Saccharophagus degradans 2-40: one gene and its partner. The protein of the gene in region 1 interacts with the protein of each later gene in a pairwise test. Links are inferred from orthologs where the notes say so. Each region holds a gene or a part of one and is shown on either strand. Other genes may lie near its edges.

The links.
Region 2: the proteins of ptsN (region 1) and trkA interact in binary tests that used the Escherichia coli proteins (3 or more experiments, as listed by UniProt). The link is inferred for Saccharophagus degradans 2-40 from one-to-one orthologs.

Annotation. Positions count from the first base shown.
Region 1 is NC_007912.1:4,053,731-4,068,572, reverse strand. The notes cover bases 10,984-13,680. They hold ptsN (PTS IIA-like nitrogen regulatory protein PtsN), read right to left. Parts: upstream 12,710-13,680; coding sequence 12,257-12,709; downstream 10,984-12,256. Other genes in these bases: SDE_RS16645 (RNA polymerase factor sigma-54), read right to left, coding at 12,878-13,680; rapZ (RNase adapter RapZ), read right to left, coding at 11,232-12,104; SDE_RS16660 (HPr family phosphocarrier protein), read right to left, coding at 10,984-11,225. In the rest of the region: rod shape-determining protein MreC, read left to right, coding at 1-171; rod shape-determining protein MreD, read left to right, coding at 180-668; SDE_RS16695 (Maf family protein), read left to right, coding at 679-1,311; rng (ribonuclease G), read left to right, coding at 1,361-2,839; SDE_RS16685 (YhdP family phospholipid transporter), read left to right, coding at 2,956-7,098; SDE_RS16680 (carbon-nitrogen hydrolase family protein), read left to right, coding at 7,264-8,055; peptide-methionine (R)-S-oxide reductase MsrB, read left to right, coding at 8,067-8,642; ribosome biogenesis factor YjgA, read right to left, coding at 8,901-9,437; mgtE (magnesium transporter), read right to left, coding at 9,449-10,816; more of SDE_RS16660, read right to left, coding at 10,956-10,983; more of SDE_RS16645, read right to left, coding at 13,681-14,401; lptB (LPS export ABC transporter ATP-binding protein), read right to left, coding at 14,615-14,842. UniProt on the Escherichia coli protein: Seems to have a role in regulating nitrogen assimilation.
Region 2 is NC_007912.1:14,591-29,724, reverse strand. What follows is about bases 6,705-9,693. They hold trkA (Trk system potassium transporter TrkA), read left to right. Parts: upstream 6,705-7,476; coding sequence 7,477-8,910; downstream 8,911-9,693. Other genes in these bases: SDE_RS00095 (TrkH family potassium uptake protein), read left to right, coding at 8,949-9,693; rsmB (16S rRNA (cytosine(967)-C(5))-methyltransferase RsmB), read left to right, coding at 6,705-7,440. Also shown: aroE (shikimate dehydrogenase), read right to left, coding at 1-31; hemF (oxygen-dependent coproporphyrinogen oxidase), read right to left, coding at 57-968; SDE_RS00130 (L-threonylcarbamoyladenylate synthase), read right to left, coding at 1,010-1,576; DNA-processing protein DprA, read right to left, coding at 1,852-2,994; SDE_RS00120 (LysM peptidoglycan-binding domain-containing protein), read right to left, coding at 3,172-4,230; def (peptide deformylase), read left to right, coding at 4,511-5,029; fmt (methionyl-tRNA formyltransferase), read left to right, coding at 5,107-6,075; more of rsmB, read left to right, coding at 6,103-6,704; more of SDE_RS00095, read left to right, coding at 9,694-10,397; SDE_RS00090 (TIGR00645 family protein), read right to left, coding at 10,415-10,903; SDE_RS00085 (hypothetical protein), read right to left, coding at 11,397-11,927; SDE_RS00080 (lysophospholipid acyltransferase family protein), read right to left, coding at 11,992-12,879; glyQ (glycine--tRNA ligase subunit alpha), read left to right, coding at 13,192-14,148; glyS (glycine--tRNA ligase subunit beta), read left to right, coding at 14,145-15,134. UniProt on the Escherichia coli protein: Part of the constitutive potassium transport systems TrkG and TrkH. May regulate the transport activity of TrkG and TrkH systems. Binds to NAD(+) and NADH.

The DNA of each region.
Region 1 (14,842 bases):
TCCGGTTTGGGGCAGCGCTTCCCCGCCGGTTACCCGGTAGCTGAAGTGGTAGAGGTGCAGCGCGACCCGGGCAAGGCATTTGCCTCGGTGATGGCCAAGCCAAAAGCGGAGCTAAACCGCAGCCGCCATGTGCTATTGGTGTTTGATATGCCCCCCTCGGAAGGCCTGTAGGTGTGAGCATGCCCAATCTCGGCCTGTCCTTTTATATTTTCTTCTGTGTATCTGCATTCTTTGCACTAGTTCTATCTATTTATCCTATCCCTCACGCTTATGCGGCATTGCGGCCAGAGCTTTTTTGCCTGTTGGTAGTGTACTGGGTTATTAACTATCCGCAGTATTTTGGCGTAACCACAGCTTGGTTAATGGGCCTGTTTTTAGATGTTGTGCACAGCACTGTTTGGGGCGCACACGCTCTGGGCTTGGCTGCTGTGGCTTATATTTGTTTGTCATCTTACCAGCGCATTCGCAGCTACTCGCTGTGGCAGCAAACGCTGTGGGTGTTTGTATTTGTGGGCATTCATCAGGTTATTGTGAATTGGATGCTGGGTTTAAGTGGTTACCATAAGCCCACTCATATTATTTTGGTGACCACGGCAGTAAGTGCACTTAGCTGGCCGGTTATGGTGCTGTTGTTTAGGCGCCTGCGTCGCCGCTATAGATTGCTATAGGGTTCGAGTTTTGACTACCTCATCTCACCACAATAAGGGCGATAACAGCGCCGATCTCTACCTCGCATCGCAATCCCCTAGGCGCCGTGAACTGTTAGCGCAAATTGGCGTCAAAGTAGCTGTGTTGTCGGTTGATGTTGCCGAACAGCGCGAGGTGGGTGAATCCCCTGCGCAATATGTGCAGCGCCTAGCGTATGATAAGGCAATGGCCGGCGCTAAGCTGGCTGCGACGCAACCGCGAAGCCTACCGTGTTTGGGTTCAGACACGATTGTAGTGATTGAAAACCGCGTACTAGAAAAGCCGCGAGATGAGGAAGATGGCGTAGCCATGCTGCTGGCACTGTCGGGCCAAACCCACCAAGTGATGACCGCGGTTGCGGTGGCAACAGAAGCAAAACAGCTAATGCGGTTAAGCGTCACTGACGTTACTTTTCGCGAAATAAGCCGTGCAGAAGCCATTGAATACTGGCGCACAGGTGAGCCGGCAGATAAAGCCGGTGGCTATGGAATACAAGGTTTGGGCGCGGTTTTCGTGCGCGAACTAAAGGGCAGTTACACCGCCGTGGTGGGCTTGCCGTTATTTGAAACTAAAACCCTTTTGGATGCTTTTGAGGTTCCCGTTTGGCAGAACCTCGCACCCTAAAGGCGGAAAGCGCGCAATACGGTGCGCTTTTGGCATTTGAAGAGATCCTATGACCGACGAAATATTGGTTAACTGCGGCCCCACCGAAACGCGGGTTGCACTGGTAGAAAACGGCGTATTACAGGAAGTCTACTTAGAGCGCACTCGCGCCAAAGGCTTTGTTGGCAATATCTATAAAGGCAAAGTGGTGCGCGTGCTGCCCGGTATGCAAGCGGCGTTTGTGGATATTGGCCAAGAGCGCGCTGGGTTTATCCACGTGTCGGATATCGAAACTCTCCCCGAGGGAGCAGAAAGTCGACCGCGCTCCGATATTGATATTCGCGAAGTGGTTCGCGAGGGCCAAGAGCTATTGGTGCAAGTAACCAAAGATCCAATCGGCACCAAAGGGGCTCGCCTTACTACTCAGCTCTCTGTTTCGGCCCGCTACTTGGTTTACATGCCCAACACGCCTCATATTGGTATATCAAACCGTATTGAAGATGCCGAGGAGCGCGAGCGTTTGCGCACCATTGTAGAAAAGTTAGCGGCAGAGCACGCAGAAGAATTCCCTGATGGCGGCTTTATTATTCGCACCGTGGCCGAGGGCGCAACCGAAGAAGAAATGCGCGCGGATATCCCTTTTGTTTATCACCTGTGGCACGACCTTGCCGACAGCGTAAAAAAAGCCAAGGCGCCTTCAATTATTTACGAAGACCTGCCCTTGTTTATGCGCACCATTCGCGACTTTATGCGCAGCAATATCGAAAAAGTGCGCATAGACTCGCGCGAATCCTACGCGCGAATGGATAAATTTGCCAAACACTATGCCCCCGAAATTGGTGGCCGTTTGGAGCATTACCCAGGCGAGCGCCCGCTATTTGATTTGTACGGTGTGGAAGAGGAAATTCAGCGCGCGCTAGATAAAAAAGTGGTGTTAAAGTCGGGCGGCTATTTAGTGGTTGAGCAAACCGAAGCCATGTCGACGATAGATGTGAACACCGGTGCATTTGTTGGTAGCCGCAACTTAGAAGAAACTATTTTCAAAACAAACCTAGAAGCTGCCGCAGCCATTGCCAGACAACTAAGGCTGCGCAATTTGGGCGGTATTATTATTCTCGACTTTATCGATATGCTCGATAAAGAGCACCAGCGACAAGTGCTGCGCACGTTAGAAAAGTGCCTAGAAAAAGATCGCGCTAAAACCAGTATTACCGGCGTGTCTGAACTGGGCTTAGTCGAGATGACGCGCAAGCGCACACGCGAATCGCTGGGGCAGGCCATGTGTGAATCCTGCCCTGTATGTCGCGGTAGAGGTATTTTGAAATCCCCCGAGACCGTTTGTTACGAGATCTTCCGCGAAATATTGCGCGATGCGCGCGCATACGAAAACGAAAAGTTTATGGTGCTTGCCTCGCAGGTTGTTATTGACCTGCTGCTCGATGAAGAATCGGCCAACGTGGCGGATTTAGAAAGCTTTATTGGTCGTACCATCGAATTTAGAGTAGAGACGGTATACAACCAAGAGCAATACGACATAGTGTTGGTGTAGCGCGTTAGCGCGCCATAAAAAACACACAAGAAAGTTCATTTAAAGTATGTTTGAACACAACCTTTATTTGAATATGGTTAGATAAAGCAAAACGCCCACGTAAAAGGCTGTAAAGCGTGAATACCCCAGAAATACAAGAGAGACGATCGCCCAAGCGCTTAAAGCAAGACTTTATGCGCATGGTTGTGCGTCGTTTTTGGGGCACGTTGTTTACCATTATTATTGCCGTGGCTGTATGTGTGCAGCTAGGCCGCGAAGCTTTTCCTCTACTTAATGATTACCGCACAGAAATAAGCCGCCAGCTAAGTGGCACGCTGGGTGTCGATATAAAAATTGGCGAAGTGGCGGCCAGCTGGAAAGGGTTAACTCCCAAGCTCAACCTTATTGATGTAACGGTAAGTAACAAAGACACCGCAGTCTTTAAAATCAAACGCGCGAGTGCCGAGCTAAGCCTTTTAGATTCGATTGCCGATTGGCGCTTTTCATGGCGACGAATTGCATTTGATCAATTTGAAACAACATTAACGCAAGACGAAGCTGGCCATTGGGGTGTTGCTGGCATCGCTTCTAAACCTTCGGCATCTGGGGAGCCTGGTTTTAATATAGACGATCCATTAGATGTCTTTCTTTTTGGTCGTCGCATTGATATTACCGACGTAAAAATAAACCTAGAGTTTCGCACTGGTCACAATACCCAATTAGTTGTACCAAAAGTAAGCTTAGAAAATGATCGCGATTTTCATAGGCTATTAGCCGAGCTTAATGTTGATGACGAAGCAGAAGCCTTTAGTTTAGTGGTAGAAGGTATTGGCGACCCGCGCAACAAAGAAACCTTTCATGCAAAAGGCTATATTGCGCTTAATCAATTTCCTATGGAAAAGGTATTGGCGGCCGTAGGAGCTGATTTTTGGCAAAGTGATGAAGAGCTGGCGTGGAAAGAGGGGCATCGATTAGATTTATCCGCTTGGTTCGAAGGCAATACAGAAAAGGGAATTAGTTTTAAGGGCATGCTTATTTCGGATGGCTTGCCTGTTAAATTGCCAGAAGATGTGCAATTACCGCAGTTGGTGCAATCGCGGGTAACCGGTAAGTGGCATGGGCAAGAGGGGTGGGAATTTGTTCTACAAAATTTGGGTATCCTTTGGGAACACCAGCAAGCACCCGAGCTAGCAGTTAAAATCTACGGCAATCGCGCCGGCGAAGTTGGGTTTTTAGTTGATGAAATAAACGTAGCCGATTGGATGCAAACCGCGCAAGGCATGGGTTTGTATCGCGGTAAGGTTGGCGAAGTTTTATCGGCGTTAAACCCGCGCGGCACGTTAAAAAATGTAGATGTACGCCTGCGCAGTAAAGAGCAGGGCTATTTTCAGTTAAATGCAATAGCAGAAGATGCCGCAGTCGATATTTACCAAGGCGTACCGAATTTAGAGCATGTAAACGGATTTGTAAGTGCCGACGCCTTCGGTGGTTTCGTAAATGTTGATAGCCGCGACGGCTTTGTACTTAATTTGCCCCGCGTATACGAAAAGCCCATCCTTTTCGATTCCGCGCACGGTCAGGTTGCTTGGAATATCGATGTAGAAAACAAACTCACTTATATCAACTCTGGTTTACTCGAAGTTAAAGCAAAAAGCCCCGAGGGAGATCAAACAGAAACCGCGCGCGGCTACCTGTTCCTCAAGCTACCTTTTACAAAAGATTTAGGCGAAGCAGAAATGGTGCTCTCGCTGGGGTTAAATGCATCGAATGCATCAAGCCATAGGCGCTATGTGCCCAAAGTGGTGCCGCAGGCGTTGTACCGTTGGTTAGATAAAAGTATTCAAGGCGGAGACATTAAGAATGTAGGCTTTCTTTACTCTGGGTCGGTAATGAAAGATCCCGAAGTGCGGCCTACTATTCAAGTTTTTGGCGATGTAGAAAATGCCACGCTTAAATTCGACCCTGAGTGGCCTGCCTTAGAGAAAATTAATGCACACCTATTTGTCGATAACGCCGATTTAACCGTACAGGTAACCCAGGCAGAAATGCAGGGCAATCACATTAGCGGCGCGGTAATTGATTTAGTTAAAGCTAAGGACGGAAAGGGCCATGGCTTGCGGATAGTGGGAGCCATAACAGGCAATGCCGCTGCGGCTATGAAGCTGCTAAACGACAGTCCGATTCGTGCGGCTATTGGCACTGCTTTTGATCAGTGGCAAGTAGATGGCGATGTATCTGCGGCAATTAGTTTATTGGTGCCTATAAATAAAGAATTTGGCGCAGGCTCGCATAAAGTGAGTGTAGGGTTTGAAAATGCCGATATAGTAATGCCCGATTTGAACCTGCGAGTGCTCGATATATCTGGTGCCCTCGGGTACGAATCTGGGCGAGGCGTATTTAGTGACGGATTAGCCGGCAAGGTGTGGGGCAATAAAGTTAATGCCACCATAAAGAGTGTGGCTAAGGGCGAGAGAGCGGGCACCCATATTAAGTTCGACGGCAAAGTGAATAGCGCAGATATTCTAAAGTGGACTAGCCGACCCGAATTGCATTTTGTTGAGGGTATCTCGCCTGTTTCGGGTTCATTCTATATTCCTTCCAAAAATACTCAGCAATACTCGCTTGAAGTTGCCGTAGCGACAGCGCTAAAAGGTACTGCCATAACCTTACCTAAACCTCTTGGCAAACAAAAAGCTGAAGAGAAAAAGTTAGCTATAAATATAAAAATATTCCCAGATAGGCAAGAGTATAAATTTGACTTTGAAGAGTGGGTTGCTTTTGATTTTACTCGTAACAATACTGGCCTAGAGGGTATGAGGCTTTCGTTTGCTGAGCCGCGCAAACCAATATCGGCCGGCTTCTTCGATGTGAGCGGCAAGGTTAATGAGTTTGATTTAGAAGCGTGGAATGAGGCTAAGAACGATTATTTTAATTATCTTTCGCAAGTAGACGTTGCTGAAGGTAATTCGCACAGTAGCGCAGAGAGCTTTATGCCTGTGCGCATGGATTTAGCGGTAGATACTTGTACCTTGGGTGGCTTAGATATCACTGACCTGCGTGTTACAGGGCTTGGTTCATCGGATAAATGGCGCTTGCATTTAGATAGTGATTTTTTGCGCGGCCAGGTAACAGTATTTAACAGCGATAAGCCGGTAACTATGGATTTAGATTACTTGCACTTCCCTGTGTTAGAAGATGTTGCCGAGCAAGGCGCTGAGCCTGAGTCCGAGCTAAACACCGAAGAGCAGGCGTCGCGTGAAAGTGTGCTCGCCGATATAGATTTATCGCGCGCAATTGCTATTGATTTTGTTACCCGTGATTTTGCCTTGGGTGATGCAAGTTACGGTGCGTGGCAATTTGAATTGCGACCTGTAGAGCACGGCATTGAATTAAATAATATTCGCGCTGATGTGCGCGGTATGTCGCTGGTAAGTTTGGCGCAAAAAGTTGACGATGTGCAAACACTGGTTTCCGCTAACAATGTGAACACAGCTGGCAACCAAGCTGTAGGCGAAGCAGAGCCTACAAGGGAAGGTGCGCGTTTTATTTGGTTGCAAAATGCGCAGGGGCAGCAAAGCTTTTTCGATGGGCAGATTCGCGCGAACAATATTGCCGATGTGTTGGCTGCCTGGGGGCAAGAGAAAATGTTTAATAGCGAATCGGTTGTGCTTAACCTTCGCACCCAGTGGGATGGTGCCCCCGATCAGGTTACGCTAGGTAGCGTACAAGGGTTAATTTCTTTTGATATGCGCAACGGCAATTTTATTCGCGGTGCGGAAGCAGGGGAAAACCCCCTGTTAAGATTATTGGCGCTTTTTAATTTTGATACCATAGCGCGTCGGTTACAGCTAGACTTTTCCGACTTGGCCAAGCAGGGTTTTGCCTACGACCGTGTGTACGGCGAGCTAGACTTTGCCAATGGCGAAATTGTTTTAGAAACGCCTCTCGTGGTTGAGTCTACATCGTCGAAAGTACAGTGGGCGGGTACCATTAATATGCTCGATGAAACTCTCGATACAGAAATGGTAGTAACCTTACCAGTAGCAGGTAATTTAGCGGTTGCTACGGCTTTTGTGATGGGCTTGCCAGCTGGCTTAGGTGTGTATGTAGTGGGCAAACTATTTAAGAAGCAAGTTGATAAGGTGTCTAGTATTAACTACGGCGTAACCGGCGATTGGGAAGATCCAAAAATTAAAGTGCGACGTATATTTAACGATTCGGCTGCAAAAAATAAAGGCCAAAGTGTTAAAAAAGAGGCTGCGTCGGAGTCGACTAACTGACGCATCAACATTAATTAAAAGCTAGTCTGCTAGAGTAAGCGAACAGAAAAAGAGCAAACCCGCAGAAAAAGAGCAGGCCAGAAGAAAAAGTGCAAGCCAAGTAATAAAGTAAGCCACTGAATTAAATATTTTCTATTTACGAAAGGTGCCTAAAGAGTGAAAGCAATGCGAGTAGCCGTTATTCAAATGGTGAGCGGTGAGCAAACCGCCGATAATCTTCAGCAGGCGCAAGCGCTGGTTAAAAGTGCGAAAGAGCAGGGCGCGCAGCTGGCCGTGTTGCCTGAAAATTTTCTTACTTATGGGCAGTCTGCCCCCGATCTCGAAAGTATCCGCAATACGTATCTGCCAGCTCTTGCCGATTTGGCAGCAAGTAATAGTATTGCGCTGGTGGCAGGTACGCTGCCTTTTCGCGAAGCGCTGGGCAGCAAACCCTACGCCAGCAGTTTCGTGTTTAACAGTTTGGGTGAGCAGCTTTTTCGCTACGATAAAATCCATTTGTTTGATGCAAATGTGGCAGATGCAACAGGCAGTTATCGCGAGTCGGATCATTTTGCCAAAGGTTCGCAGCTGGGGCTGGTAGATGCTTGCGACACTCGTTTAGGTTTGTCGGTATGTTACGACCTGCGCTTTCCTGAGTACTATCGCTTGTTGGCTCAGCAGGGTGCAAAAGTGGTGTGCGTGCCCAGTGCATTTACCGAGGTGACCGGCGCCGCCCACTGGGAGGTTCTGCTGCGTGCACGTGCAATTGAAAACCAGTGTTTTATTTTGGCGGCAAATCAGGGCGGCGTTCATCCGTGTGGTCGATCCACTTGGGGGCACTCGATGATAGTGAACCCTTGGGGGGAAGTTATGTCGAAGTTAACAAGCGGCCCCGGTTGTTTAGTGCAAGATTTAGATCTTGCCAGCATTGATAGCCTACAGGTAAATATGCCGGTTTTGTCTCACCGAGTTTTTTAGAGGTTTTTCACATGGCTAAATCGATTGGCACACTGCTAGCAGTAAGTAGCGTGGTGGCGATAGCAGCAGTGTTTAGTCAGGTAGGGCTGGTTTCGCAGACGATAGCAGACGAAATTAATGCCGAACCAGATATGAGCATGACTGTTGCACAGGCGCAACAGTTGGTGGCGCGCGGCGAAAATCTTACTTCCATTCCCAAGCATATATGGCGCCAGCTGTTAACCAAGCACGAATACAATATTATGTGGGAGAAAGGCACCGAGCGTGCTTTTACTGGCGATTTACTCGAGGTGCAACAGCCAGGTGTTTTTGTAACCGCCGGCTGTAAATTACCTGTATTTAAAACCGAACATAAATTTAAATCGGGCACCGGCTGGCCGAGCTTTTGGGATGTGGTAGATAAAAACAATATAATTTTAAAAGATGATAGCAGCTGGGGAATGCGGCGGATAGAAGTGTTATCTGCTTGCGGCGAGCACTTAGGGCACGTATTTGACGACGGCCCAGAGCCAACCGGTTTGCGCTATTGTATTAACTCTGCAGCACTAGATTTTATTGCTGCCGACACCGCAGAGCCAGAAGAGTAGCTAATAAAAGCGGGTATTGCCCGCTCAGCCTGATGACAAACCTGACTCAAGTAATTCAGCGAGTAAATTCTTAGGGGGGAAGATCAAAAATGCTCAATTCATGGACGAATTGAGCAAGTTATAGGGACATATTCATACGTTTTTTGAGCTTTCGCCCTAAGAATTTGCGGATTTAGAAGGGTTAAGCTCTTCGCAAAAATAATAGTGGGGTTTATCAATAAACTGAGAGGGCATTGCCCGCCCTCAATGTCTAAATAATTATTCCGCCGCGTGCGCAGCGATAGTATCGCGTAAAAACTTAAACAGCTTGCGTGTGTGTGCAGGTGGCTTGTTATTACCTTGTTCTGCTCGAGCATTGCGCAGTAATTGCCTAAATTGTTGACGATCACACTGAGGGTAATCGTTAATAAATTGCTGCATTTTACTGTCGTCGCCCTTAATAAGCTCATCGCGCCAGCGCTCTACAGTGTGGTGTTGCTGTGCTACGCGGTGCTGCGCTTCTTTAATTTCGTCTAACCGAGCGATAATTTGTTCGTGCTCGGCATCGCGCATTAGCTTGCCAATAAATTGCCTGTGGCGTTTCGAGGCGCTATTGGACGTGATTTTTGGCGATTCCAAAATGGCATCTTTTAACGCTTCACCCAAAGGAAAAGTATCTAATTGCGCGCGCGAGAGCTTAGTTAACTCTTCACCCAAGGCTTGCAGAGCGTGCATCTCTTTTTTAACGCGGGTTTTACTTTTTACATATTCCTCGTCGGAATCGTAATAGTCGTCATGTTCTATATCGTCTTGCATAGTGTTTATTCTTAAGCGTAAAAGAAAGTTGCTAAGCCGAGGAATACTAGGTACCCCACTACATCGGTCACGGTGGTTAATGTAACACCGCCGGCTAAGGCAGGATCAATTTTTAACGATTTTAGTATATTGGGTAGCAGGGCGCCGGCCAGTGCGGCAACCAGTAAATTAATCACCAGCGCTACCGCAAGAAGTACGGCCAGTAGTGGGTCGCCAAACCAATAGGCGGCAACAAGACCCATAATACCTGCCCACAGGCAACCGTTTACTAAGCCTACACGCACTTCGCGCGATAGCAACCAGCGCATGTTGGTTGGGCCAAGGTGCCCTGTTGCCATACCGCGAATAACCACGGTAAGCGTTTGCGAGCCGGCTACCCCGCCCATACTGGCTACTACCGTCATTAAGACGGCGAGTGCCACTACTTTGTCGATGGTGCCCTGAAACACGTTAATAACTGCCGAGGCGAGTATCGCCGTTAGCAGGTTTATACCCAGCCAAATTGCTCGTCGTGGTATGGTGCGAAATACCGGCGCAAAAGTATCTTCTTCTTCATCCAAACCGGCGAGGCTCATTAGCGAGTGGTCGGCGCCTTCGCGAATAACGTCTACCACGTCATCAATGGTGATTCGGCCAATAAGCTTACCTTGGTCGTCCACCACAGGGGCCGAAATCCAGTCGTGCTGTTCAAACAGTTTCGCCACATCGGTATCGTGCATATCGGCCGGTATAGCATTTATATCCGATTCCATTACTTCGCGCACGGTGGTGTTGGGGTCGCTAGTGAGTAGCTTACTGAGCGGCAACAAGCCCAAAAAGTCATCTTTACGGTTTACAACAATTAGGCTGTCGGTCGATGGTGGCAGGTCTGTGTGTCTGCGCAAATAGCGCAGTACTACATCGAGGGTGAAGCGCGGCCGCACGGTAATGGTATCGGTGTTGGCCAAACCGCCGGCGGTATCTTTGCCATAGGGCAGGATGGATTCAACGCGGTGGCGATCTTGCTCGCTCATCGCAGCGAGTACTTCCTGCATGATAGTTTCAGGCAGGTGCTGCAGAATATCTACAACGTCATCCGCTTCGAGGCCTTCGGTTAGCTCGGCAACGGCTTCGGCATCCATACCGCGTAAAAACTGCTCGCGAATATCGGAGGGCAGTTCTTCTACAACTTCACCGGTAACTTCTTTGTCGACTAAATCCCACAGCACTTTACGTGAGTGTGGTGGCGAAGAGGCGATAATGCGAGCTATCTCAACCGGTTTTAAGGCATTAAGTAGCTGACGCACCTGCCGAAAGGTACCGCTTTCTAATAGACTTTGAACCTTGCTTAAGCGTGCTTGCATTTGGTTCTTTAAGTCTTCGGATGCCGATTGCTGCATATTTTCTTGTCTCTTTTCCCCGGCCGCGTCAGCACGCAGGGGGACATACTACTTGTAGGTGTTGGTGGTTCTTGCGCAAGCGCTCCGCTCGCTAATAGCGGCGGTACTTGCGATATCGGCGCGGGTAGAGCGGTGAGTGTTATTCCGGCTCGTCGAAGCGGTTGTTAATTAACTCTAGAAGGGCATCCATTGCTTCTTCTTCGTCTGAGCCTTCAGTTGTGATAGCTATTTGGCTACCAATTCCCGCGGCCAGAAGCATCAGCGACATAATACTTTTGCCATCGATACTTTTCTCGCCTAGTTTAACCGTTATTTTGCATTGAAAACGAGTGGCTAAATTGGCGAACTTGGATGCGGCCCGTGCGTGCAGGCCTAACTTGTTAATGATTTCTGTTTCGCGATACTGCATAGGGTCTTAAGCGCCTGGTTTTTGTTCTAGTTGGCGGTGCCGTGTTTGTACATTAGCATAACCTTTCTTTAGCTCAGCCGCTAATCGTTCAGCTAAATATACCGACCGGTGCATGCCACCGGTGCAGCCAATGGCAACAGTTAGGTAACTGCGGTTATTGGCCTGAAACGACGGTGCCCACTTTTGAACGAATGCGCAAATATCATCAAACATGTCATCCACTTCCTGTTGTGAATTCAGAAACTCGATAACCCCCGCCTCTAAACCTGATTGAGAGCGCAATTCGGGGCTCCAGTAGGGGTTGGGTAAGCAGCGCACATCGAAAATAAAGTCGGCATCAACCGGCACGCCGTATTTAAAGCCAAACGACTTGAACATAATGGCCATGCCTTTGCTTTCTTCCCCTACCACCAAGCGCTTAATGGTGCTGCGCAATTCGTGCAAGGACATATGGCTAGTATCAACGGTAATGTCTGCAGCCGCCGCCACCGGTTCTAAAATTACTTTTTCTTTTGCAATGGCTTCGTTTAGACCAGTGTTTTGGTCTGAAAGGGGGTGCTTGCGTCGAGTTTCGCTGAAGCGTTTAAGTAGCACTTCGCGCGAGGTATCTAAGTACACAACCAGGCACTCCGCATTGGCGGGCAAGTTGTCTTTAATAAGAGATTCGATTTGGCTTAAATCGCTGTTTAGGTTGCGCGCATCTATGCCAATTGCAAATTTGTGTTTACTGGCATGGGGTGCATCACCAATTTGCTCTATTAGCGCGGGTAGAAGTTTTACGGGTAAGTTGTCAATACAGGTAAAGCCTTCATCCTCGAGCAAGTGCAGCGCGGAGGTTTTGCCTGAACCGGATCGTCCACTGATAACTAACAATCGCATAGCTGTGACCTTTGTATCCCAGTGTGTGAGTGGAGTATTGACGAATACCTTTACATTTACACTACCAATAAAGGGTAGCAGTAAATTTGTGTAAGGAGAGTCAAAACGGTGCGTTTGCGCAGCGTATATACCGTGAGTATAGATGGTTTATCTTAGCAGGCCGACACAGCCGCGTTAAACAATTGCGCGTCGGAAGTGGCGTTGCGTAAACCCTTAACAAATTCTGGTTTTTGCAGTTTCTCTGCAAGGCTAGCCAAGGTGGCTAAGTGTTCGCTGTTGGCGTCTTCTGGTACTACCATTGCGAATATTACATCTACCGGTTTGTTGTCGATCGAATCAAAGTCGACGGGTTCTTCAAGGGTGATGCAAGCGCAAAAAGTTTCGCCGCCAGTTGCAAAGCGGCAGTGGGGGATAGCTATACCATCGCCTATGCCGGTAGAGCCTAAGCGCTCTCGCCCAATGAGGCTTTGGAACAGGCTGTCTTCGCTCAAGTCTTCTACAGAGTGAGAGAAAATTTGTGCAAGCTGTTCGAGCACACGTTTTTTGCTGCCACCAACTATTTTCGAGCGGGTGCAATCTAAGGTTAGGATAGTTTCAACTAGCATACTTCTGTCTAGAATCGTTGGGGCAAGTAGGTCACTCAGTGCTTGCGCACCGGGCCTGGCCAGGCTTTTGTTTGCAGATTTAAGGCGACTAGGTCGCTCGGCGCGAATTGTAACAGCATTCCCCCTGCCACGTGCAGTGTAAAGGGCGGAGGAATGCTAAAAAAACACTTAAACCAAGCGTTTTCTTTCGTTTGATGGTGGGATATTAAGGGACTCGCGATATTTGGCTATGGTGCGGCGCGCTACCTTAATACCTTGCTCGGCTAAGATGTCGGTTATTTTGGAGTCGCTAAGCGGTTTGCGTGCATTTTCTGCGGCTACCAGCTTTTTGATTATTGCGCGAATGGCAGTGGAAGAGCACTCACCGCCGGAATCCGTTGCAACATGGCTAGAAAAAAAGTACTTCAACTCAAAAATACCTTGCGGAGTGTGCATGTATTTTTGCGTGGTAACACGTGAAATGGTTGATTCGTGCATCTCGACGGTTTCTGCTACATCGTGCAGTACCATTGGGCGCATGGCTTCAGGGCCCTGGTCTAAGAAGCCCTGCTGTTTTTCGACTATACAGGTGGCAACCTTTAAAAGTGTTTCGTTGCGGCTCTGCAGGCTTTTTAGAAACCAGCGCGCCTCTTGCAGGTTATCGCGTAAAAAGGTGTTGTCGGCGCTGGTATCGGCGCGTTTTACCAAGGATGCATAACCCGAGTTAATACGCAGCTTAGGGGCGATTTCAGGGTTGAGTCGCACAGTCCAGCGGTCGTTTTCTTTAGATACAAAAACGTCGGGAATCACATATTCGGTCGAGTCGCTGCCGATGGATTCGCCTGGCCGCGGGTTGAGCCCTTGAATAACGGCAATGGCTGCCTGTAAGTCTTGCTCTTTTACTTTCAGCTTACGCATAAGCTGTTTGAAATCGCGCGCGGCCAGTACATCTAAGTACTGATCAACAATATTCTTGGCTAGTTTTAGCTCGGGGCTGGTTTGATCCAGTTCAAACTGGTTAAGTTGAATAAGCAGACATTCGCGCACGTTTTGACTGGCAACACCGGGTGGGTCAAATTGTTGTACACGGTGCAGTACGGCGAGTACTTCGTCGAGCTCTAGCTCTTCGTCGTGGGCTGCAAGCCCCGAAAATATTTCTTCAGCTGTTTGGCAAAGCATGCCGCTGGGTTCAACGGCATCAATAATGGCCTCTGCGATCTCTTTATCGCGGTCAGACATTGGCGTGAGGTTGAGCTGCCAGCTGAGGTGATCCTGCAGGGATTCGGAATTGCCGCGGCGAGATTCGTAATCGGGGTCGTCTTCATCGTTGCGGGCTAAGCCGGTAGCAGGGCCTGAGGTTTGGTAGATGTCATCCCAGTTGGTGTCTACGGCCAAGTCTTTTGGAATGTCGTCATTCCATTCCAGCTCACCGCTGTTGTCGGTGGTTTCGTAGCTGTCTTCTACTTTTTCCGCTGCGGGTTTTTCTTCTGTCGTGCTCGCAGTTTTCGCTTCAGCGTTATCGTCGCTGCTGGCCTCTACGTCGCCGCCATCAAAGTCATCTTCAGAGGCTTCCAGCATAGGGTTGCTGTCTAGCGCTTCTTGAATTTCGTGTTGCAGGTCAAGGGTCGACAATTGTAGAAGGCGAATGGCCTGCTGCAATTGCGGGGTCATGGTAAGTTGTTGACCAAGCTTTAGCTGTAGGGATTGCTTCATATAATCTGGCCGAACACGGCGGTTAATCGGGCTGGGTGAAAATTAACGTTAACCTAAGTTTAGCCGTCAGCAGGACTACAAGCAATGATTTTCCCTGATTTTATAAGCAAGGTTTATGCCGTTAGGTGATAAGCGAGGGGATTTGTTGCACGAGAGCGAGACGCCCGAGATACGAGCGTTGATTCTAAGAGTGTAGCTCATTGCGGTAAAGAGCTAGAGGGTAAAATGTTGCCCCAAATAAACTTCGCGTACTTTTTTGTTATTAAGTACGGTGGCCGCATCGCCTTCGGCAATAATGTGGCCTTCCGATACTATATAGGCTTTTTCACATATATCCAGCGTTTCGCGCACATTGTGGTCGGTAATAAGTACGCCAATACCGCGTGCTTTAAGGTGGCGGATAATATCTTTGATGTCGCTCACCGATATGGGGTCTACCCC
Region 2 (15,134 bases), 4.0 Mb from region 1 along the record:
TAGGGTTGCCCACAACCATATAGGTATCCATGTCGTTTCTCGTTAAATAATGTGGGCTATTCAGCCCAGTCTTGCGGCTGCAAATAATGTTCGTATAAACGCGCTTCTGGTGTATTGGGCTGTGGTTGCCAATCGTATTCCCAGCGCACAAGGGGCGGTAAGCTCATAAGAATAGACTCTGTGCGACCACCGGTTTGTAAGCCGAATAGCGTACCGCGATCGTACACCAAATTAAATTCCACATAACGACCGCGACGGTAGAGCTGAAAATCCCGTTGCGCTTGGTTATAGGGCTCGTCTTTTCTGCGCTCTACAATGGGCACATAGGCTTGGGTGTAGCTGTCGCCCACAGCCTGCATAAAAGCAAAGCTCTGGTCAAAGCCCAGCTCATTCAGGTCGTCAAAAAATAAACCACCCACACCGCGCGGCTCATCGCGGTGTTTCAAGTAAAAGTATTCATCACACCATTTTTTGTAGCGCGGGTATTTATCTTCACCAAAAGGCGCGCAAGCGGCCTTGGCCGTATTGTGCCAGTGGCGACAGTCTTCATCGTTGCCGTAATAAGGGGTTAAATCATAACCACCACCAAACCACCAAACAGGCTCGGCGCCCTCTTTTTCGGCGATAAAAAACCGTACATTGGCGTGGCTGGTTGGTACATGTGGGTTATTGGGGTGAATAACCAGCGATACCCCCATTGCTTCGAAACTGCGGCCGGCAAGCTCTGGCCTGTGCGCAGTAGCCGATGCAGGCATTGAGGAGCCGTGCACGTGGGAAAAGTTTACCCCACCTTTTTCTATTACGGCGCCATTGGTGAGCACCCTAGAGCGACCGCCGCCGCCTTCTGGCCTTTGCCAAGAATCTTCAACAAAAGTTTCTTTGCCGTCCACCGCAGCCAAGACTTGGCAGATTTTGTCCTGCAGGTTTAATAGGTAGGCTTTAACGGCTTGCTTATTGGATGCAGTCATAATTTGCGCTTATTTTTATGTATTGATTTCGGGTGATATACCTAGGCGCGTATAATCGCGTCTGTATACAAATCGCGTATTACCGATGGCGTGCTGCGCCCGCCCACCACGCCAGTCGCGTAGGATAAAGCTTCTTTTGCAAAATAGCGACGCACCTGCATTTGGCTTTTAGCGGCACTTAGCCCCATAGGGTTGGCCGAAGTAGACACAATGGGCCCACCAAAACCTTCGCACAGGGCTTTAACAATTGGGTGATTACTCACTCTTACGGCGACAGTGGCGTGCTTGCCTGTAACCATGGGCGATACGCGCCCTTTATGCGGTATAAGCCAGGTGTTGGCACCCGGCCAGCTGGCTTCAAGCTTTTGGTAGTATTCTGGCTCTAGGTCGTGCAGCAAAAAATCCAGCTGCTCAATAGATGCCGCCACCAATATAAGGCCTTTGTGAACTGGGCGTTTTTTAAGGCGTAAGATTTTTTCTACAGCATGGTCGTTGTCTGGGTCGCAACCCAAGCCCCATACCGCTTCTGTTGGGTAAGCAATTACACCACCTTGCAACAAGGTGCGTACACACTGAGTCAACTTGGGTACAGCTCGCCAATTATTCATAGGTACCATTAATTTGTAGTCGTCATTTGTATTAGGGCACGACGCAGTATGCCAATTCAGTTTGGCCAATCTGTTTGTGTGCAAAAAGTAAGAATGTGCCTGTTACCCTTATACAACCGCCTTTTACAACCCTATAGGAAAAGCTGTAAAGGTAAACTCACTAACAGCTAGCTTACAGGCGAAGTATTAGGAACATGCTTAGAAAGTCGGCAAAAATACGCTAAATGGGGGCTAAGAACAAGGGTGCTAGCTAGCGAAGTATAAGCGATTGGCCACTAGCGCAACCGCATATAGCCTGCACCCAAGTTGGCCACTAAGCCTTTTAGCTCCATGGTGAGCAAACAAGACATAACTTCGCCAATGGGCTTTTTGGTGCGCTCGGCTAAAGCGTCGATGGGGGTTGGGCTGTAATCTAGTTTTGCCAGTACATCGTCTTCTAAATCGTTAGCTATAAGCTCGTCGTGTTTTGGCAAACTATTTTCTGCGGGCTGCTTGTAAATATCTAATAAATCGCGCTGGCGCGATAAGAAGCCGCCTAGCTCATCGACAATATCTTGCGAGGTTTCTACCAACTTGGCGCCTTCTTTTATTAATGCGTGGCAACCACGACTTAAAGGGTTGTGGATGGAGCCAGGCACCGCAAACAACTCTCTGTTTTGCTGCAATGCATAGCGCGCAGAGATAAGAGAGCCACTTTTTACCGCCGCTTCGACCACCACCACACCAAAACTTAAACCGCTAACTATACGGTTTCGCTGTGGAAAGTTTTGCGGTTGTGGGTCGGTACCCAAGGGGAACTCACTTACTATTGCACCACCGTTAGCAATAATTTCGCTAGCTAATGCGCTATTGCGCTGGGGGTAAACGCTATCTATGCCGGTACCAATTACTGCAATGGTACGGCCTTTAACTTTAACGGCGCCCTCGTGCGCGGCGGCATCAATACCCATAGCCAAGCCACTGGTAATGGTAAAACCCGATTTTGCCAAATCGGAGCCAAAGGCCTGAGCAGTGTCGCGGCCAGCAGGCGTGGGCTTGCGGCTGCCCACAATGGCCACCTGAGGAAAGTTTAAACTCGCCGGGCAACCTTTGACGTACAGCAATGGCGGCGTACGTTTTATTTCGCGCAGTAACTCTGGGTAGGCGGTGTGGTCAGTATCTACTAGGGTAATGTCGTTTTTTTGCAGCCAATCCATATCCCGCTGCACCTGCTGCACAGCCATAGAGGCAGATTTTTGGCTGCGTACCAACGCTAGGGTATCGAGGGCTTCTTGCGAGAGAAATGGTTTAAGTGCTTCGGGTGAGGCTTGCAGCGCAGAGTGTATGCTAGGAAAGCGATCTAACAACTGCCAGTATGTGGCCGCACCTACACCTGGTAGGCGAGTAAACAGTATGAGCTCTTCAATTGAACTAAGCATATTTTCATCCGTGATTGGTTTACAGCCGTTGAGAATACCTTTTATTAAGGTTACCAACGCTTACCCTTTATTGTCATTATGCTTCGAGCATTTTGGCGGCCCTAGTGCCTTTTTTACGCCTAAAGTACAAATAAAAACGCCAGCTTTCGCTGGCGTTTTTATTTGTATGACAACTACTTATGGGTTGCGTACTTTATCTTTTACCGAAATGCCGCGCTCCGCTTCTAATATTAAGCCAAAGCTTACTTTCTCGAAGGTGCGGAAAATCATCAAAACACCGGCACGCTCATCGGGCAAAGTTACTCTATCTTTACTCACTCGGTCGCGTATAACACCGCCACGCTTGTAAACGGCAAGTACCGTGCCTGCTGTCATGCCTTCGCGCTCGCCGCGGTTTATAACAACAACGTCCATTTTACCCACTTGGGTTAAACCGCCTTCAACCGCCAAAATGACACCTTCGGTTTCGGTGTTAGGGGCCGATGGGAAGAAAGTCGAGTCGATGGGGCGTTCTTCTTGGCGCAAGAAGCGGTCGCCGATACGCACTTCTTCTGTGGTGCGAGAAACACTTAAGGTGCCAATTTCAATATCGTCTTTTGCATCGTTATCGTCTTCTACACGCATTAATGATGCAGTAGCGATATCGAGCGCCTGTACACCCAAAATCTCTTTGGTTTCTGGGTCTTTAAAGATTTCACCCTGACGGTAAATACCGTACACCGTGCCGCGCTCGGCAAAATTGCCGCGACCGTAGATTTTATCGCCAGCGCCTACCAATAAGTGCTGATCTAAACCAGAAAGCACATAGGGCGCGCCTACAAAATCGTTTTCGCCAACCACGCGGCTGCGTGACAAAAAGCTGTTAATTTTTTCGAGCGGGATCGTTTCAATGGCCTCTTCAGCAGATAAAACGCGCGCCTGAGGCGACATTTTATAAACGCGGCCGCTGGTATCGAGCGTTAAACGTGGTTTGCCATCTACATAGATCAAGCGAATTACGTCGCCAGGGTAGATAAGGTGCGGGTTTTCAATTTGGGCATTTACATGCCAAATTTCTGGCCACATCCAAGGATTCTTAAGGAAGGTCGCGGAAATATCCCACAGCGTGTCCCCTTTAACTACTGTATGGGTCGCTGGGATCTCATCGCGAAGTTGAGGCTGTTCCGCGTAGGCTTGAGTGGCGACTTGCGCAGATAAGGCGATGGCAGAAAGCACGCCAAGCAAGTATTTTTTCATCTCATTGTTCCTGTTAAATTCGGCGCTGACGCTAAGGAGCGTTATAATCATTGGTTCCACAACTGGCAGACCAGTATAATGAACCGATTAGCAACATGAATGTTGCACTAAAATTAATGCATCGTTACTAGCCTAGCAGAGCCGATCATATTGGCTGAAACACCAGCGCTCACAGCATGCCAAAACAGTATAACTCCTGTTTGATCATAATGTTAGCAGCGAAACTTAGCTAGTTACTAGAAGTTTGTCACGTAATCAACAACTGTATATGGCTTAAACCATGGCTTTACTCCCAATTTTAGAGTTTCCCGACCCGCGCTTGCGTACAATTGCCAAGCCAGTAGCAAAAGTAGACCAACGCATTCGAACACTTATCGACGATATGTTCGAAACAATGTACGACGCACCGGGTATTGGGTTGGCTGCCACCCAGGTGAATGTGCACGAACAGGTTTTAGTGATAGATTTAGGCGAAGAAACCAAAGAGCCTATGGTATTTATTAACCCCTCTATCGAAATTCTAGACCAAGAACACTACGAATACGAAGAAGGCTGTTTATCGGTGCCGGGGTTTTACGAACAGGTTTCTCGCCCCAAGCATATTCGAGTTACCGCGTTAGACCGCGACGGCAAGGAATTTGTGATCGAACCTGAAGGCCTGCTGGCAGTGTGTGTGCAACACGAAATGGATCATTTGAACGGCAAGCTATTTGTAGATTATGTATCCAATATCAAGCGCCAGCGCATTCGCAAAAAACTAGAAAAGCAGCACCGCCAAGCTGCGCAATCTGTCGGCTAGTTCGCACAGTCTCCACTGCGCGCTCTAACTGGGCGCGCTGTTAGCGCAAGCCGCGCACCACCCAGAGCCAGTTAGATATGCCCCAACACCATTCGCTTAACATTGTTTTTGCCGGCACCCCTGAGTTTGCCGCCCGCCATTTAGAAGCCCTACTGCAAAGCCCCCACAATATAGTGGCAGCTTATACCCAGCCAGACCGACCCAAAGGGCGCGGTAAAAAACTTACCGCCAGCCCAGTTAAAGACGTTGCCCAAGCCGCTGGCGTACCGGTGTACCAACCAATCAATTTTAAAAGCGAAGAAGATCAAGCTGCACTGGCGGCATTAAAACCCGACATTATGGTAGTGGTAGCCTACGGCTTGTTGTTACCGCAAGTAGTACTCGATACACCTACTTTAGGCTGCATTAATGTGCACGGCTCTTTGTTGCCAAGGTGGCGCGGCGCGGCGCCTATTCAGCGTTGTATTGAGGCGGGCGACACCGAAACCGGCATTACCATTATGCAAATGGACGCAGGCCTAGACACAGGCGATATGTTGTTAAAAACCGTGTGTGATATTAAAGCTGACGAAACCGCGGCCACTTTGCACGACAAGCTTGCTGAAATGGGCCCACCCGCATTGTTATCGGCCCTGCATATGCTGGCTTCCGATACCGCCGAGCCAGAAGCGCAAGATAACAGCCTCGCAACCTACGCCCACAAATTGCTCAAACCCGAAGCCGCAATTAATTGGCAAATAGACGCCAGCGAAATACACCGTCGCATACGCGCGTTTAACCCGTTCCCTATATGTAATAGCGAATTGCAGCCAGCCGATGCCGAGCCAATGGTGGTAAAAATTTATCAAGCGCAGTTAGCCAATGGCAAGGGCGCACCGGGCGCAATACTAAACGCCAACAAAGCGGGCATCGAAGTGGCCTGCGGTAGCGGCTCGATTGTTATCACCAGCCTGCAATTGCCCGGCAAAAAACCAATGGATGCGGCATCGTTTTTAAACGGCTTTGGCCATTTGGTAAACCCGCCCGCTCGCTTTGGCACACTGTAATCGCACCTTTAACCATTAGGATTCCCCTTGGCAAAATCGCCTAACAAACGCATTACCAACCTTCGCGCCCTTGCCGCTATGACCTTAGCACCGGTTATTAGCGGCAGCCGCTCGCTCTCGACCATTTTAGATAAAGCCTTGGATGCAGTAGAGCCAAAAGAAAGGCCGCTAATGCAAACACTGTGCTTAGGCAGCTTGCGTGTATTCCCTAAAATTGACCTAATTGCGCGAAAGTTACTGCAAAAACCATTTAAAAGTCGCGATAACGACGTATATGCGCTAATTGTGCTGGGTATTTACCAAATGGATTACCTGCGCACCCCCGACCACGCGGCCATTGGCGAAACAGTAGAAGCCGCCAAAGCGCTAAACAAGCCTTGGGCCAGCAAGCTTATTAATGGTGTGCTGCGCAATTACCAGCGCGAGAAAGTGGCCCTGCAACACAAGCTAAACGGCAGCATGGCTTTTCAACACGCCCACCCACAGTGGTTTATCGATTTAGTGCGCGCCGACTGGCCGCAAGATTGGCAAGCTATTTTGGCAGCTAACAACCAACAGCCACCAATAACATTGCGCGCCAATAAACGTCACTGCGATCAAAAAACACTTTTAGAAGCGCTGCACAAGGCCGAAGTTGGCGCTCACTTATGTGAGTATTCTCGCGATGGAATAACCTTGGAAGGCGCGTCAGATATCCCCGCCCTGCCCGGCTTTAATGAAGGCCACTTTAGCGTGCAAGATGAAGCCGCCCAGCTTTCTGCCAGCTTGCTAGATCTTCAAGCCAACCAGCGAGTGCTCGATTGCTGCTCCGCGCCCGGCGGCAAAGCAGGCCACATATGTGAGCAGGCAAACAACATAGATTTAACCTGTTTAGAGTCTGATGCCAGCCGCATGCCAAGGGTTGAGCAAAACCTTGCCCGCCTCGGCCACACGGCTAAATTAATAGTAGAAGATGCCAACGAGGTGGATAGTTGGTGGGATGGCGTGCCCTTCGATCGCATTCTATTGGATGCCCCCTGCTCCGCCACAGGGGTTATCCGTCGCCACCCAGATATAAAACTACTGCGCCGCCCTTCTGATCTTGCTAAGCTTGCCCAATTACAAGCGCAGATCTTGCGCAGCGTATGGCGTACCTTAGCGCCTGGGGGCAAACTGCTTTACGCCACATGTTCGGTGCTAAAGCAAGAGAACGAAAACATCGTTAGCCATTTTGTAAGCGAACAAAATGATGCGCGACATATCCCTCTCGATAACAATCAACCCGTAACCTGGGGAGTTGAACGTCCATTTGGCCGACAACTGTTCCCACAGGAAAACGGGCACGACGGGTTTTATTACGCGTTACTAGAAAAAACCCGCGACTAAAACTATTACTGTTATAAAGCCTTAGGCTAGAAACACATGAAGATTATTATTCTGGGTGCCGGACGGGTGGGTGGCACACTGGCCGCAAACCTGTCGAGCGAAGCTAACGACATAACCGTAGTGGATAGCAACGAGCTATACCTGCGTGAACTGCGCGACCGCATAGATATTCGCGTTGTTGTTGGCCATGCCTCGCACCCAGATGTATTGCTACAGGCCGGCATTGAAGATGCCGACATGTTGATTGCCGTTACCGGTATTGATGAAATCAACATGGTTGCCTGCCAAATTGCTCACAGCTTGTTTCGCACTCCCACCAAAATTGCTCGAATACGCTCGCAGGAATACGCCGGCTACGAAGGCCTATTTCGCAGCGAAGCCGTACCCGTGGACGTTATTATTAGCCCCGAGCAATTGGTATCTGACTACATTTGCCGCTTAATAGAACAACCCGGCGCCCTACAAGTATTGGATTTTGCCGACGGCCAAGCGCAATTGGTGGCAGTAAAAGCCTATTACGGCGGCCCGCTGGTAGGGCAAGAATTGCGCTACCTGCGCAAACACATGCCCAACGTAGATACCCGCGTAGCAGCCATTTACCGTCGCAATCGCCCAATTACCCCCGACGGCTCCACCGTAATTGAAGCCGACGACGAAGTCTTTTTTATTGCCGACAAGGCCGATATTCGCTCGGTAATGAGCGAGTTGCGCCGCCTAGATCGCCCTTATAAACGCATTATTATTGCCGGTGGCGGCAATATCGGCCTGCGTTTGGCCAAGGCATTAGAAAAACAATATTCCGTTAAAGTGATTGAATACAGCAAATCGCGCTGTAACTTCCTAACCGAAAACCTTTCGCACTCTATTGTGCTTAACGGCAGCTCGTCCGACCAAGAACTACTGCTAGAAGAAAACATAGAAGACACCGATGTGTTTTTAGCTGTAACCAACTCCGACGAAGCCAATATTATGTCGTCTATGCTGGCTAAGCGTATGGGTGCGCGCAAGGTACTCACACTTATTAGCAACCCCGCTTACGTGGATTTAGTACAGGGTGGCGAAATAGACATTGCTATCTCCCCCCAGCAGGCCACCATTGGCAGCTTGCTTACCCACGTGCGCCGTGGCGATATAGTTAATGTGCACTCACTTCGCCGCGGGGCCGCAGAGGCAATTGAAGTGATTGCCCACGGTGACGAAAAAACCTCTAAGGTGGTTGGCCGAGCAGTAGAAGATATAGACCTGCCAGAGGGCGCAACCATTGGGGCTATTGTGCGCGAAGTGCGCGAGCCCACCACCAACGAACAGGGCGAACCCACCAACACCGGCGCTATTATTCGCCACGATGTGGTGATTGCCCACGACGACGTTGTGATAGAAACCGGCGATCACGTCATTGTGTTCTTGGTAGATAAACGCTACACCCGCGATATTGAACGCTTGTTCCAAGTGGGCTTTACTTTCTTTTAGCTTTATAAGCGCTTCGCTTTTTAAACACGGGCTTAACCATGCACTACGCCATCATTTCTAAGGTACTTGGCATACTATTAATGCTATTTAGCTTAACCATGGTGCCGCCCATATTTGTTTCATTGTTTTATAAAGATGGCGCCTACCTCAGCTTTATTATGGCTTTTGCCATTACCTTTAGTACCGGCGGCTTGGCGTGGTTGCCCGTCTACCGCGTGCGACAGGATTTGCGCACCCGCGACGGCTTTTTAATTACCTCTCTATTTTGGTCGGTACTGGGCATATTCGGTTCGCTGCCGTTTATATTGGCCGAGGCCACCCAACTAACCGCCGTCGACGCGGTGTTTGAATCTCTTTCTGGCCTCACTACCACTGGGGCCACAGTACTTACCGGCTTAGACTTTTTACCTAAATCTATTCTCTACTACCGCCAGCAACTGCAGTGGTTGGGGGGCATAGGTATTATTGTTATCGCCGTGGCGGTACTGCCTATGCTAGGTATTGGTGGTATGCAGTTGTACCGCGCCGAAACCCCAGGCCCAGTAAAAGACAGCAAACTCACCCCGCGCATCACCGAAACCGCCAAGGCGCTGTTCTTTATCTATGTAAGCCTTACCCTCGCCTGCTTATTCGCCTATTGGGCCGCCGGTATGAGCTTGTTCGACGCCATAGGCCACGCTTTTGCCACCGTCGCAATTGGTGGCTTTTCCACCCACGATTTAAGCATTGGCTATTTCGACAGCCCACTTATTATGCTTATTTGCATGGTATTTATGGTGCTCTCTGGGGTTAACTTCGCGCTGCACTTTTACGCGTGGCAGGCGCAAACCATACGCCATTACCTGCAAGACCCCGAATTCAAATTTTACGCATCCATGATTTTGCTAGGCGTGTTTATTACTGTGAGCTATCTATTTGGCAAAGGTACCTACGGCCTTAGCGAAAGCGCCATAAAAGGCAGCTTCGAGCTAATCTCGGTGCTAACCACCACCGGTTTTGGCGTTGCGGATTTCTCTCTGTGGCCCACCTTCTTACCTTTTTTAATTTTTATGTTTGCTTTTATGGGCGGCTGCGCAGGCTCTACGGGTGGGGGCATCAAAATGATGAGGGTACTGCTCATTATGAAACAAGGGGTGCGCGAAATTCACCGGTTGATCCACCCGAACGCGGTTATTCCCATAAAAATAGGCACCAAAAGTGTTTCAGACAGAGTCGTAGAGGCGGTTTGGGGTTTCTTTGCAATTTACGTAATAGCCTACCTCACAATGACCATTGTGTTATTGGCAACAGATCTAGACTTCGTAACCGCATTTACGGCTGTGGGTGCATGCTTGAACAACTTAGGCCCGGGCTTGGGCAGTGTGGCTTCCCACTATGGCGACTTAAACTCTGCCGCCAAGTGGGTGTTGTGTTTTGCCATGCTGTTGGGGCGTTTAGAGGTTTTCACCCTTTTAGTGTTATTTACCCCGATGTTTTGGCGAAGATAGGCGATTTTAAAGCCTTTTTATTTTTTAGTAATAGTATCTAAAAACCCCATAGCAAACGCGGACGCTACAAAAGTTAAGTGTATAACCACATACCAAAGCAACTTATCGTTTGGAATTGTTTGCGCCGCCATAAATACTTTAAGCAGGTGGATAGACGAAATAGCCACAATACTTGCGGCAATTTTGGCTTTAAGTGATGAAGAATCCATTTTGCCCAACCAGCTTAGCTTTTCTTCATCTTCACTAATATTTAGCTGTGAAACGAAGTTTTCATAGCCACTCATCATCACCATAACTAGCAACCCGCCTACCATGGCAATGTCGATCATACTCAACACCACCAAAATCATATCGGCTTCTTTAAGGTCTATCACATGCAAAAGTAGGTGTATTAGCTCCTGAAAAAACTTAATGGCCAACGCCAGTACCGCCAAGCTCAAGCCCAAATATATAGGCGCCAGTAACCAGCGCGAACGGTACATTGTTACTTCAATAAACTTTTCCACGTTTTACCTCTATATATATTGCCAATAATAAGTCGTTAAACCACTGCCGCAGCCCAACACTACTTTATTTAATAACGCGCGATAATAAACCTACAGCACATAGGTGTCACTACAACTACGTCTATCAGCCAAACCACCTCTCAAAACCACGCCAACGTAGGGTTAAGCACTGCCTACCATGGCGGTATTCAACACTAATTTCACCGGTTCGCTTGTATTGACGCTCAGCCACGGTGTTTACTTAGTAGCAAATGCAAACACAACATAAATGCGATAACAAACATCGGGTCCAACCCTTCCACTACAGATAGTAACTCCACCAATTCAGCGACCATTTTGCCTCCCTCATGCGTTAGTTTTCCTTAACGTACACGAGGTTTTAGATCTAGCAAATTTGATGGAAACAACAGTTATCGCGCGCAGTAAATTACTAGGCGGGACGGGATTAGTGGGCGGTGCCCACCCTTGAGTTTAATTAGAGCTTAGTGGGTTGTTACCAAGACTTACCGTCAACAGGCCCTTCAATTTGGGCGATAATCTTTTCGATAAGTACTTTTTGATTTGCGTTAGGCTGGCCTTCGAAGTTTGCGGCGCTATTTAGCATGCTCAAAAAGCTTGTTTTATGATGAGATTGAAACTGCTCAATGCTTGGGCTGAGTACTGCTTTAACTTCTGCATCTATATCCATTACATCTTTTAGCAAATAGCACGATGCACCGTATAACTCGGTTGCTTGATCAGTTGTTATTCTAAATTCTGTAGCAAACAAATTAATTAAATCGGCCTTAGCATCTCGCGATAACTCCCCTTCTTTTAACGCTACTGCCGTTACCAGTAGTGCCGCTGCTTCCATTGGGTCTGTTAAGCGATGTATTGGCTTGGTGCCTAAGCTTTTTTCCCATTTGCGCCTGCGCATCCAATAGAAAGGGTTAAAACCATTAAGGTTTACACCTGCGTTCTGCAGGCTGTGCAACGCCCAAACTAATCCTGCAATTGCCGTGATTAAACCAATTAGAATATGCATATGTGCTCCCTGCTTGTAATTTTTCTTAAATAAAAGTCTATTTTCGGTGATTATAGCCGCTAGATTAGATGTTTTTATAAAACTTCTGCCCACTGGGCGGGGTTTTTCTAAAGCGTTTGTATTCCCATTGGTATTGCTCTGGGCACAGGTCAACACAGGTTTCTACACAGCTATTTAAGCCGTTTAAGCTTGCGGCTAAGTCGGGGTCGTAGATAGCTGGGTCGGGGTCTAGGTAGTGAATTTCAAACCCACCGTTTACGCGCTTAGCCAAGCCAGTAACGACTTTGCACTGTGTGCGTTGAATTAGGCCGTGCAGTAGCGTCATGGTATAGGCTGGGTGGCCAAAAAAGTCTGCGAACTCGCCGCCCATATCTGGGCATTGATCGGGCAATATACCTACCATTTCGCCGCTTTTAAGCGCTTTTAGCAGCTTGGCTACCCCTTTTGCGTTGGTGGGCACTAGGGTCATACCGGTATTTTCACGACTGCGAACAATAACGCGCTCTAAATATGTCTGTTTAGGCGGTTGGTACATACAAGTCGCGGGCGCGATGCTTGGCAACGACGCACCCAATACTTCCCAGTTGCCAATATGGGGCGCCAAAACAATCACGCCTTTGCCTTCATCCAACGCGGCGTGCAGCTTGTCTAAGCCGTAAACGGCTAGCGTGCGCTTATTGCGCCACTGCTCGTTGGAGCGCCACACAGAAAATATCTCGAACGCCAAACGGCCAGTTTGCAACATACTTGCTCGCACTAAGGCGCGTTGCTCTTGCTTACTTAATTGCGGAAAACACAACGCAATATTGCGCGCCGTTACTCGTGAATTGCGATCGTTAAATAATAGGCACAATTTCGCAAAGCCCGCCCCCATACCGCGCGCAACGCTAAGGGGTAAGCTGCCTAATACTGCTACGGTGGCTTCAACAAGCTTGGTTTTTAGCTGGGTCATTAGTTGTGCGTTACATTAAATTTGCGCAATTTTGCCAGCTATCCCCCGCCGCTTAAACCGTTATTCATTTTAAAAACTTAAAAAACATGGTTTGCGAGCCATCACATAGGGCTTTTTTCAGTATTGGCTAAGCCACAGTTAACAACAACTAGGTAGTTAGTACTTACTACTTATATTGAATTGAGGATAGTAGAAGTAGGCCTTGAAAGGCTATAATCGCGGGTTTTCTGAGGGCTGTGCCCACTTTAAGTCTTCGCGCTGTTACTTCGCGCTTGTTAAAGACAAAAATTTACCCGATTGGGAGTATTTAACGTGTCAAAACCGGATGTATCAACCTTTCAAGGTTTGATTCTGGCCCTGCAAGAGTACTGGGCTAAACAAGGCTGTGTTGTTCTACAACCCTTAGATATGGAAGTAGGCGCAGGTACATTTCACCCCGCTACTTTCCTGCGCGCCATAGGCCCAGAAACTTGGAACACTGCCTATGTACAGCCCTGCCGTCGCCCTACCGATGGCCGCTACGGCGAAAACCCAAACCGGTTGCAGCACTACTACCAATTCCAAGTTGCGTTAAAACCCTCGCCCGATAATATCCAAGAGCTTTACTTGGGTTCGTTGGCACACTTGGGCCTAGATACCAATATTCACGATATTCGCTTTGTGGAAGATAACTGGGAATCGCCAACGCTTGGCGCCTGGGGCTTGGGCTGGGAAGTGTGGCTTAACGGTATGGAAGTTACCCAGTTTACTTACTTCCAACAGGTTGGCGGTTTAGAGTGCTACCCCGTTACCGGCGAAATTACCTATGGGCTTGAGCGTATAGCCATGTACCTGCAGGACGTAAACTCTATTTACGACCTAGTATGGACCAAGCGCCCAGACGGCGGCATTGTGACCTACGGCGATGTATTCCACCAAAACGAAGTAGAAATGTCACACTTCAACTTTTCGGAAGCCAACGTTGAGTTTTTATTTCAAACCTTCGACGTGTGCGAAGCCGAATCGCGCCGGCTTATAGAAAAAGGCCTGCCCCTGCCCGCTTACGAAATGGTTATGAAAGCCTCTCACGCTTTTAATTTGCTAGATGCGCGTCAGGCTATTTCGGTTACCGAGCGCCAGCGCTTTATTTTGCGCGTGCGCACCTTGGCCCGCGATGTTGCCCAAGCTTATTTCGATGCCCGCCTAAAACTTGGCTTCCCGTTAGCAGACCCAAAACTGCGCGACGAAGTAATAGCCCGAGTGGAAGCTGAGATGGAGAAAAAAGCATGAGTTATGAATTTTTAGTAGAACTTGGCACCGAAGAGCTGCCACCTACGGCATTAAAAACCTTATCTAACGCGTTTACCCAAGGTATTTGCAACGGTTTAGATAGCGCCAAACTAAGCTATAGCGCAGTAGAAAGCTACGCTACCCCTCGCCGCTTGGCTGTATGGGTAAAAGATTTAGCGCAAAGCACACCAGTAGAAGATTTAAAAGTTTGGGGCCCACCCGCCGCTATAGCCTTTAAAGATGGCGCCCCCACCAAAGCTGCCGAAGCCTTTGCCAAGAAAAACGGCGTCGAAGTTAGCGAACTTGCTACCGAAAATGACGGAAAAGCGGATAAGTTGGTAGTAAATGCTAAAGCTGGTGGTGAAGCTGCAGCCGACTTACTAGAAGGTATTGTTAATGCATCCCTAGCGGCCTTGCCCATTAGCAAGCGCATGCGCTGGGGCGCCAGCCGAGCGGAATTTGTTCGCCCTGTGCACTGGGCTATTATGTTGCTAAACGACGATGTTTTACCTGCAACCTTGCTAGGTAAAGCAACAGGCAACGTTACCCGCGGCCATCGCTTTCACGCCAACACCGACATTACTATTCAAAATGCACAAAGCTACGCCAGCACTTTGTTAGAGCAAGGTAAGGTAGTGGCCAGCTTTGAAGACCGCCGCGCAACCATCGCCAAACAAGTTGCCGAGCAAGCTAAAAGCCTAGGGGGCGAAGCGGTAATTAGCGACGACCTATTAGACGAAGTAAGCGCATTGGTTGAATGGCCGGTTGCACTTGGTGGTCGTTTTGACGAATCGTTTTTATCGGTACCCGCCGAAGCACTTATTTCTTCAATGAAAGAGCACCAAAAGTACTTCCACGTAGTAGATAGCAAAGGCGCATTGTTGCCTTACTTTATTACTGTATCCAATATTGAAAGTACCGACCCTGCGCAGGTTATTGACGGCAACGAGCGCGTTATTCGCCCGCGCTTAGCCGACGCCGCCTTC